One region of the Streptomyces sp. NPDC059201 genome, then DNA from elsewhere that is predicted to be linked to it. Evidence: riboswitches for the same ligand, from Rfam matches in the RefSeq annotation. Region 1 holds a riboswitch; each other region holds the start of a gene.
The links. A riboswitch is a leader RNA that binds a small molecule or an ion and turns the genes downstream of it on or off. The one in region 1 is predicted to bind cyclic di-AMP.
Positions count from the first base shown of each region.

Region 2: linked by a shared signal. The riboswitch ahead of ACFXMG_RS18665 (M23 family metallopeptidase) and the one ahead of ACFXMG_RS30870 (peptidoglycan DD-metalloendopeptidase family protein) in region 1 are both predicted to bind cyclic di-AMP.
Region 3: linked by a shared signal. The riboswitch ahead of ACFXMG_RS13390 (transglycosylase SLT domain-containing protein) and the one ahead of ACFXMG_RS30870 (peptidoglycan DD-metalloendopeptidase family protein) in region 1 are both predicted to bind cyclic di-AMP.
Region 4: linked by a shared signal. The riboswitch ahead of ACFXMG_RS36245 (C40 family peptidase) and the one ahead of ACFXMG_RS30870 (peptidoglycan DD-metalloendopeptidase family protein) in region 1 are both predicted to bind cyclic di-AMP.

Region 1 covers NZ_JBHZBB010000011.1:251,155-253,343, forward strand. Annotated here, with positions in the region: gene ACFXMG_RS30865 (tyrosine-protein phosphatase) at 1-540, opposite strand, end outside; cyclic di-AMP (ydaO/yuaA leader) riboswitch at 930-1,093, shown strand; gene ACFXMG_RS30870 (peptidoglycan DD-metalloendopeptidase family protein) at 1,098-2,087, shown strand.
Region 2 covers NZ_JBHZBB010000005.1:119,669-121,857, reverse strand. Annotated here, with positions in the region: gene ACFXMG_RS18665 (M23 family metallopeptidase) at 168-938, opposite strand; cyclic di-AMP (ydaO/yuaA leader) riboswitch at 946-1,107, opposite strand; gene ACFXMG_RS18660 (M16 family metallopeptidase) at 1,307-2,189, opposite strand, start outside.
Region 3 covers NZ_JBHZBB010000003.1:691,164-693,352, forward strand. Annotated here, with positions in the region: gene ACFXMG_RS13385 (hypothetical protein) at 1-544, opposite strand, end outside; cyclic di-AMP (ydaO/yuaA leader) riboswitch at 870-1,055, shown strand; gene ACFXMG_RS13390 (transglycosylase SLT domain-containing protein) at 1,060-1,923, shown strand; gene ACFXMG_RS13395 (phosphoribosyltransferase family protein) at 1,917-2,189, opposite strand, start outside.
Region 4 covers NZ_JBHZBB010000016.1:135,246-137,434, forward strand. Annotated here, with positions in the region: gene ACFXMG_RS36235 (ATP-dependent Clp protease proteolytic subunit) at 1-289, shown strand, start outside; gene ACFXMG_RS36240 (hypothetical protein) at 297-602, shown strand; cyclic di-AMP (ydaO/yuaA leader) riboswitch at 917-1,128, shown strand; gene ACFXMG_RS36245 (C40 family peptidase) at 1,132-1,608, shown strand; gene ACFXMG_RS36250 (cytidine deaminase) at 1,730-2,173, shown strand.

The sequences.
Region 1 (2,189 bases):
CGCGAGCAGGGTGATCGCGATCGAGAGCCCGGCGCGGTCCTTGCCGGCCGCGCAGTGCATCAGGGCCGGGACGGACTCCTCGGCGAGGGAGTGCAGGACCCGGCTGTGCTCGGCGGTCCGCTCCACGATCATCCGGCGGTACGAGGACGTCATCCGGTCCGCCGCCTTGCCGTCGCCCAGCAGGTTCCGCAGCGTGCCGAGGTCGCCCTCGCGGACCATCCGCCAGAACTCCTTGCCGTCGGCCGGGTCGCTCAGGGGTATGTTCACGTTCCGTACGCCCGGGAGCTCGACGTCGGGCCCCTCCACCTTGGCGTCGGCGGCGTTGCGGAAGTCGAAGATCGTGTGCAGCCCGAGGTCGGAGAGGAAGGCCGCGTCGGACTCGGTGGCGTCGGCGAGGTGACCGCTGCGGAAGAGGGCGCCGGGCCGGACGGCCCGCCCGTCCGTGGTCGGCAGGCCGCCCACGTCCCGGAAGTTGCGGACCTCGGCGAGCTCGGGCTCGCCGGGTTCGAGGGGGTGGACCTGCGGCGACTGCTGCGTCACGGATGCTCCTGGGGGTAGGCGTCAGCGGGACCGGGACGAGATCGGTTCCCCCCGCAATCATCCCGGCGCGCAGGGCCTGGCGCACCCCCCTGGTCGGTAATGGGCGATCTGTCCGTATTGGAGGGTCTTGCGGTAACGCGCCCTGGTTGCGGGGGAGATGGAATGCGGCGCGTGAGCAGGGTCATAGAAGTGACGGATCGTGGCCGACCGCCCGGATCAATCACCCTCCCTGAAAAGGGAATCGAGGGACCGTCATCGACGGAGGGTGACCGGAATTCCGGGCCCGAAGATCGTCCCGGAATGCCCGTCGAATTCCGTGGCTTGTTCGCGCCGACCCCGCTCGTCTAGCGTCGCCGTCAATCCGGTCGGACCGCCGAATCCTGCCACCGCCCGGAATTCGACCCCATCCCATCGCGTGGCAGGAGCGGGGGACCCAAGGAAGTACGCCGGTCCCGCGACGCAGGACGGCTAGGGGTGAAGCCGCGTGAGAAACGCGGCCGGGCATCTCCAGTCCGAACCCGACAGCTCACCTCGCAGGCGCCGGAGAGGAATTCGCCATGCCCGTGAAGGGTAAGCACCGCCGCCAGAAGTCCACCCTCATCACCCGTGGCCTCGTCGCCGCCGGCACCGGTGGCGCCGTCGTCGCCCTGCCGCTCCTCGGCGCCACCGGCGCCCACGCCGCCGAGCAGGCCGCCCCGGCCGCCGTCTCCAGCGCCGTGGTGAGCGCCGCCGCGCACGTCCACACCCAGGCCGCCGCCGCGCCGGCCGCCCAGGCCGCCGCCCCGAAGACGTACTCCGTCGTCGCCGGCGACTACCTGTCGAAGATCGCCGCCGAGCAGAACGTCGCCGGCGGCTGGCAGAAGCTCTACTCCGACAACCGCCAGGTCGTCGGCGGGAACCCCTCCCTGATCCTGCCGGGCATGAAGCTCACCCTCGGCGCCAAGAACCCCGCCAAGGCCGCCGCCCCGAAGCCCGCCGCCGCGCAGTCCGCGCCCAAGGCCGCCGCCAAGGCCGCCCCGAAGGCCGCTCCGAAGGCCGAGCGCAAGGCCGCCCAGAAGACCCAGTCCTCCGGCGAGCAGACCCGCGCCTCGCGCTCCACCGAGCGCGCCGCCGCCCCGGCCGCCGCGCAGTCCACCTCCTCCGGCTGGGTCGCCCCCGTCGCCGGCGGCGGCGTCTCCACCCCCTACCGCGCCTCCGGCTCCATGTGGTCCTCCGGCTACCACACCGGTGCCGACTTCATCGCCTCCTCCGGCACCACCGTCCGCGCCGTCGGCGCCGGCACGGTCGTCTCCGCCGGCTGGAGCGGCGCCTACGGCAACGAGGTCGTCATCCAGCACGCCGACGGCAACTACTCGCAGTACGCCCACCTCTCCTCCCTCTCCGTCTCCTCCGGCCAGTCCGTGAGCGGCGGCCAGCAGATCGGTCTCTCCGGCTCCACCGGCAACTCGACCGGCCCGCACCTGCACTTCGAGATCCGCACCTCGCCGAGCTACGGCGCGGACATCGACCCGCTGGCCTACCTGCGCCAGCACGGCGTGTCGATCTGACCCGTCCGGCCCCACGGCCACACGAAGGCCCGGCACCCCTGGTGCCGGGCCTTCGCCCTATTCCGGCTTGGCAAACTCTTTATCGGTGGCATATATCACCCG
Region 2 (2,189 bases), on a different contig from region 1:
CACCGAATTCGAGCGGCGCTGTTTCCGCGACTCTATTGCAGTGCGCCGGAAATTCCGATGCCCCCTCGGAATTCGTCCGGTTCGCGGCAGCGACAGCACCTGCCCCGGGGGTGACGAAAAGGCCCCGGCTCGTGGGAGCCGGGGCCGTTTCGGGGTGGGGTGACGGGTCAGAGGCTGACGCCGCGGGCGCGGAGGTACGCGACGGGGCTGATGTCGGAGCCGTAGTCGGCGCTGGTCCGGGCCTCGAAGTGGAGGTGCGGGCCGGTCGAGTTGCCGGTCGAGCCGGAGATGCCTATCTGCTCGCCGGGCTCGACGGACTGCCCGACGTAGACGCCGATGGACGACAGGTGGCCGTACTGGGTGTACGTGCCGTCGTTCATCCGGATCACGATGTTGTTGCCGTACGCGCCGCCCCAGCCGGCCTCGACGACGGTGCCGGAGCCGACCGAGACGACCGAGCTGCCGTAGGCGGCGTGGAAGTCGACGCCGGAGTGGCTGCCGGAGGACCAGAGGGAACCGCCGGTCTTGTAGCCGGTGGAGACGTACGAGCCGGAGACCGGGAGGTTGAAGGAGGCGAGGCGGCGGCGCTCGGCCTCGCGGGCGGCGCGCTCCTTCTCCTCGCGGATCTCCTGCGCGCGGGCCTCGGCCTTGCGCTTCGCCTCGGCGCGCGCCTTGGCCCGGGCCTCGGCCTCGGCGGCCTCCTGCTCCTGGGCGGCGGCCTGGGCGCTGATCTGGTCGGCGATGGACTCGTCGGCGATCACCTGAGTGAGGCCGGTGTCCTCGGCGGAACGGTTGTCCGTGTCGGCGGCGAGCGCCGGGGAGGCGAGGGTGCCGACGACGCCGGTGGTCGCGAGGGCGGCCACGCCGGCGAAGCCGGCGCTGCGGCGAGCCAGTCGGCTCGCACCACGGTGCTTCCCGGTGGCACGGGTGAACGCCAAGACGGTTCCTTTCCTTCCTTCTCGCCTACCGGGTTAGCTGACGGGTTCGGAGCAGGAAGGTCTCCTACGGACCCCTCCGCGCGGCGAAGGCGTCCGATTCACCCCAGGGACTGAGTGGGTCCCCGGCTCCCCAGGCTCGCGCCTGACGGGGACTCGGCGATGGCTGTCCGGGTGCCGCGGGTGCGGCGCGTGCGTCGGGTCGGACAGCCGGGTCGACGCTAGGCCGGACGGATGTCGATCGCCAAACAGACACGCCCATTTGTAAGACATGCCACAGGGCATACGATCACCCTTGTCTCATAACGGATAAAGCGGAGGTCTCCGACGCAACTTCGCATCGGAGACCTCCGCCGGGAGCCGACGGCGGGTCAGCTCACCACGGTCACCTCGCCGATGCCGAGGGCCCGGACGGGCTCCTCGATCTGCGCGGCGTCGCCCACCAGGACGGTGACGAGCCGGTCCACCGGGAAGGCGCTGACGACGGCGGCCGTGGCCTCGACCGTGCCGGTCTCGGCGAGCCGGGCGTACAACCGCGCCTGGTAGTCGTCCGGGAGGTGCTGCTCGACCTGGTCGGACAGGGTCGCGGCGACCGACGCGGCCGTCTCGTACTTGAGCGGGGCCACGCCCACCAGGTTCTGCACGGCGATGTCCCGCTCGGCGTCGGTGAGACCGCCCTCGGCGAGGGTGCGGAGCACCTTCCACAGGTCGTCGAGGGCCGGACCGGTGTTGGGGGTGTCGACCGAGCCGCTGATGGCGAGCATCGAGGCGCCGTGCCCCTCGCCGTCCGAGCGGAGCACCTGCCCGAAGGAGCGCACGCCGTACGTGTACCCCTTCTCCTCGCGCAGGACGGCGTCCAGACGAGACGTCAGGGTGCCGCCGAGGCAGTAGACGCCGAGGACCTGCGCGGCCCAGACGGCGTCGTGGCGGTCCGGACCGATCCGGCCGATGAGCAGCTGGGTCTGGACGGCCCCGGGGCGGTCGACGATGACGACCCGTCCGGTGTCGTCGGCGGTGATCGGCGGCATCGGGCGCGGCGCGGCCGGCTTGCCCGCCCAGCCGCCGAGGGTCTCGGCGAGGACCTTGTCGAGGTCGACGCCGGTGAGGTCGCCGACGACGACCGCGGTGGCGGCGGCGGGCCGCACGTACCCGTCGTAGAAGGCGCGGACGGCGGCGGCGTCGATGACCTCCACCGTCTCCTTGGTGCCCTGGCGCGGCCGGGACATGCGGGCGGTGGCCGGGAACAGCTCCTTG
Region 3 (2,189 bases), on a different contig from region 1:
GCGCGAGCGCGTCCTCGGCGGTGCGGCCCGGGGCGCGGTTCCAGGGGCCGATGAGCCCGTGCCACCCCCGCGACCGCAGCTCGGTCATGATCCAGGCGCCGGCCTCGTTCATGGTGGACGCGCTGCCGTGACCGAGCCGGTGGGCGGCGAGCAGGGCGCCGCAGAGACACCGCGCGCCGCGCGCGTCACGCAGCTTGTACGGGGTGTTCTGCCAGCCCCACTCGGTCAGCACGCGGCGCGCGTAGGCCAGATGGACGGAGGGCCGTACGTCGGCCCGGCCGACCCGGCGCCAGACGTGCAGCCGGTCCGGGAGGACGGCCCCGATCCTGCCCGGCAGCGGGCGCTCGGTAGGCGGGGCCGGAGGCAGCGCGTCGAGGGCGTCGGCGACCAGCTGATCGACGGGGACGGAGAGCAGGCTCCGCCAGGCTTCGGGGGCGGGTGGGACCAGGCGCTCCCAGGCGGCGGACTCGTACAGGCGGGCCGCCTCGCGGTCGAGGGCGTCGGGGTCGAGCTGCGCGGTGGACGTCAGAACAGGAAGTGACATTCCTACATCATTGGGACTGATTGTCCAGTTTGCGACTTATGCCACCCGACCGGCACCCTCGGCTCTGACTATCGACATGACGACGCATTGCTCCGCAAAAGGCATCAGATTCCCTATTCGGACATTGCGCCGCCCAGTGACGCGACTCACTCCGCCCCGGCGCAACCCATCGTCCGATTCCCCACGAGCCATGCGCCGCAAGGGATTCCGACCGGCCCGCCGAAACCGTCGATCTTGAATTCCGGCCGGTCGATCTTTACCTCCCCATTTCTCGCGCATTCCCATCTTGTTCCCCGCCGCATTCCTCGCCTACGGTCACCTCTATTCGAGCGGATCGCCAAATCCTGCCACCGCCCGAAAGACCTCCCATTTCACCCGACGGCAGGAGCGGGGGACCCACCACACCGCCGGTCCGGCCATCCGGAACGGCTCGGGGTGAAGCCGCGTGCGCGCGGCCGGACATCTCCAGTCCGAACCCGACAGCTCACCTCGCAGGCGCCGGAGAGGAAACCGTCATGCCCGCTCACGGCAAGCACCGCCGCCCCCGACGCCGTACCGTCACCCGAGGTCTCGCCTTCGCGGGCACCGGCGGAGTCGCCCTCGCCCTGCCGCTGGTCGTGCCCGCCACGGCCGGCGCCCAGCCCGCCGCTCCCGCCCTCGCGCCGGCCGCCGCCGTCGCGGCTCCCACCGCGCGGACCGCCGCCGTGGCGCAGGCCCCCGCGGCCGTTCCCGCCGCTCCGGCCGCCGCGCGCGCCTACACCGTGGTGAAGGGCGACTCGCTTTCCCTGATCGCCCACCGAAAGGGAATTCAGGGCGGCTGGAAGTCGCTTTACCAGGCGAACAAGAAGACCGTGGGTGACAATCCGTCACTCATTCACCCCGGTCTCGAACTGACGATTCGTCGGGATTCCGCCAAGGCCGCGCCGAAGCCCCAGCAGACGGCCCGCAAGAGCGCGGCGAAGCCCGCGTCCGGCGGTTCCGCCGAACGGGCGAGCCGCTCCGCCGCCCGCGCCGCGGCCCCCGCCGTCCAGGCCGCCCCGATCGCCGCCACCCAGTACGCCGACAACCTCGACGGCTGGATCCGCGAGTCGCTGGACGTGATGGCCCGGTACGGCATCCCCGGCTCGTACGAGGGCATCCACCGCAACATCATGCGCGAGTCCTCGGGCAACCCCCGCGCCATCAACCTCTGGGACTCCAACGCCGTGAAGGGCACGCCGTCGAAGGGCCTCCTCCAGGTCATCGACCCGACGTTCGCGGCGTACCACGTGCCGGGCACCTCGCTCGACCCGTACGACCCGGTCGCGAACATCACCGCCGCCAGCAACTACGCGGCCGACCGGTACGGCTCCATCGACAACGTCAACGGCCCCTACTGATCCCGCCCGTTCACGGCCGCACGGAAGCGGCCGGTGAACCAGTCCGTCGCCAGCGACGCCACCTCCTCCAGGGCCCCCGGCTCCTCGAAGAGGTGGCCGGCGCCGGGTACGACCTCCAGCCGGCTCTCGCAGCGCAGCAGCGCCTCGGCCCGCCGGTTGAGGTCCAGGACGAGGTCGTCGCTCCCGCCGACGATCAGCAGTGTCGGGGCCCGGACCCCGGCGAGACGCTCCCCCGCCAGGTCGGGCCGGCCGCCCCGGGACACCAC
Region 4 (2,189 bases), on a different contig from region 1:
CGGCAAGCGCCTGATGCTGCCCGGCGCCCGCGTCACCCTGCGCCAGCCGGTCCTCGACGAGCCGTTCACCGGGCAGCTCTCCGACCTGGACCTCCAGGCGCGCGAACTGCTGCGACTGCGCGCCGTCATGACGGGGCTGCTGTCCGCGTACACCGGCCGGGACGAGGAGGGGATCGCCTCCGACACCGACCGCCTGACCGTCCTCGACGCGCCGGCAGCGCTCGCGTACGGCCTGGTCGACCACATCGTCAGCGACCGCCGGGCCGCCTCCGGCACACCGGCCCGGTGAGACCGCGATGGTGCCGGAGCTTCCGCCGCTGCCCGCCCTGACGCGCGCCGAAGGGGAGTTCATCGACGCGTATCTCGAAGTCGTCGACCTCCTGGGGAAGATCAATCCATCCAGGGGTTCGCATACCTATGGAGCCCTGCGCGCCGCTCAGGCGCTGGTCGGCCGGGTGGAGGCGCTGCGCGAGGCCCTGACGCTCATGCATATGCGGGGCGAGAGCGAGGTCCACGCCGAGACATTGGCGTGTGCGCTGCGGGTGTTGGACGGTGAGCGGCGCGCGGCCCGCGTCACCGTGCCCGGAACGCGGGCGAGTTGACATTCCGACGTGTCGTGTCGAGCCCCGGACGGCCGACACGGGACGCAGAATCCATCCCCCATTCGGCGTAGCCGCGAGAGCTACAGATGCAGCGCGCGAGTTGCGCAACAGATGTACGCATTTGGCGGAATGGGACATTCCGACGCTGGTACGGGGCTCGTCGGCCAAACCTACGACGATCACGAAACCCTCTTGTCCACCCGTATGGATCAGTCGTGAGGAGCCTCACATAACGCCGTTTCCGCTCGGTTTTCACCCGAACCGTGAGTCAAGATCCTCGACGACGACAAGCCCCCGCCACCCAGGCGGGGCGGTCCGGGCGGACGCCGAGTCCTGCCGCCGTCCCGGACGTCTGGTCGACAGGATTGGACCGGCAGGAGTGGAGGACCCGAGCAGTACGGGTCGACCGCGCTGAATCCCCAGCGCGGCCGTCCCTTGGGGTGAAGCCGCGACCCGCGCGCGGCCGGGCATCTTCGCCTGCCCGAACCCGACAGGTCATCCTTCACAGGCGGCTGACGAAGGGTTGCGCATGACTGCGCAGATGCATGTCCCGTCCCTGCTGTCCCGGGCCGGAGCCGTCTCGGCTCTCACCCTCGCCGCCGTCGGCGGCACGCTCCTCGCACCCGGAGCGGCCCCCGAGGCCCAGGCAGCCACCTCCCACGCGACGAAGGCACTGGGCGTCGCCGCCTCCAAGAAGGGCGCGCCCTACCGGTACGGCTCGACGGGACCCACCCGCTTCGACTGCTCCGGACTGACGCTCTACGCGTACAAGAAGGCGGGAAAGTCGCTGCCCCGCACCGCGCAGCAGCAGTACAACAAGACCCGGCACATCTCCGCCTCCAGCCGGCAGAAGGGGGACCTGGTCTTCTTCCACTCGGGCGGCAGGGTCTACCACGTGGGGATCTACGCCGGTAGCGGCAAGATCTGGCATTCGCCCAAGACCGGCTCCTGGGTGAAGCTCGACAAGATCTGGTCCTCCAAGGTCTACTACGGTCGCGTGCGCTGACCCAAGAGCGCCCGCGGCCGTCCCCCGGAGTGCGGTGGCGCCGCCACACTCCCCACCGCGGGCGCTCTCTCCTCCCTCACGGGCCGCGCGCCCGCCACCGCGCTGTCCCTAGGATGCGGCGATGACACTTGACCAAGCTCTTGTCGACGCGGCCGTCGCACAGCTGGACCGCCGCTGGCCCGCCGACGAGCCCGGCGGGGCCGCCGCCGTCCGCCTCGACGACGGCCGGATCCTGACGAGCGTCGGCTTCGACAACATCCACGCGAGCGTCACCCTCTGCCAGGAGACCGGCGCCTACTGCCAGGCGTACACCCTCGACCGCCGGGTGACCGCCTCCGTCTGCGTCTTCCGCGACCCGGAGGACGGCCGGTACGTCATCCTGCCGCCGTGCGGCATCTGCCAGGAGCGGCTCGCGCTCTGGGGGCCCGACGTGGAGGTCGGCGTCCCCGACCCCGAGGACCCGACCCGCTGGGTCGCGCGGCGGCTCGAAGAGGTCAATCCGTACTACTGGGGCCCCCAGTTCGCCGGCGGCTCGTGGCCGTCGACGGAGATGCACTCCGCCTGAGCGGCGGGCAGCAAGG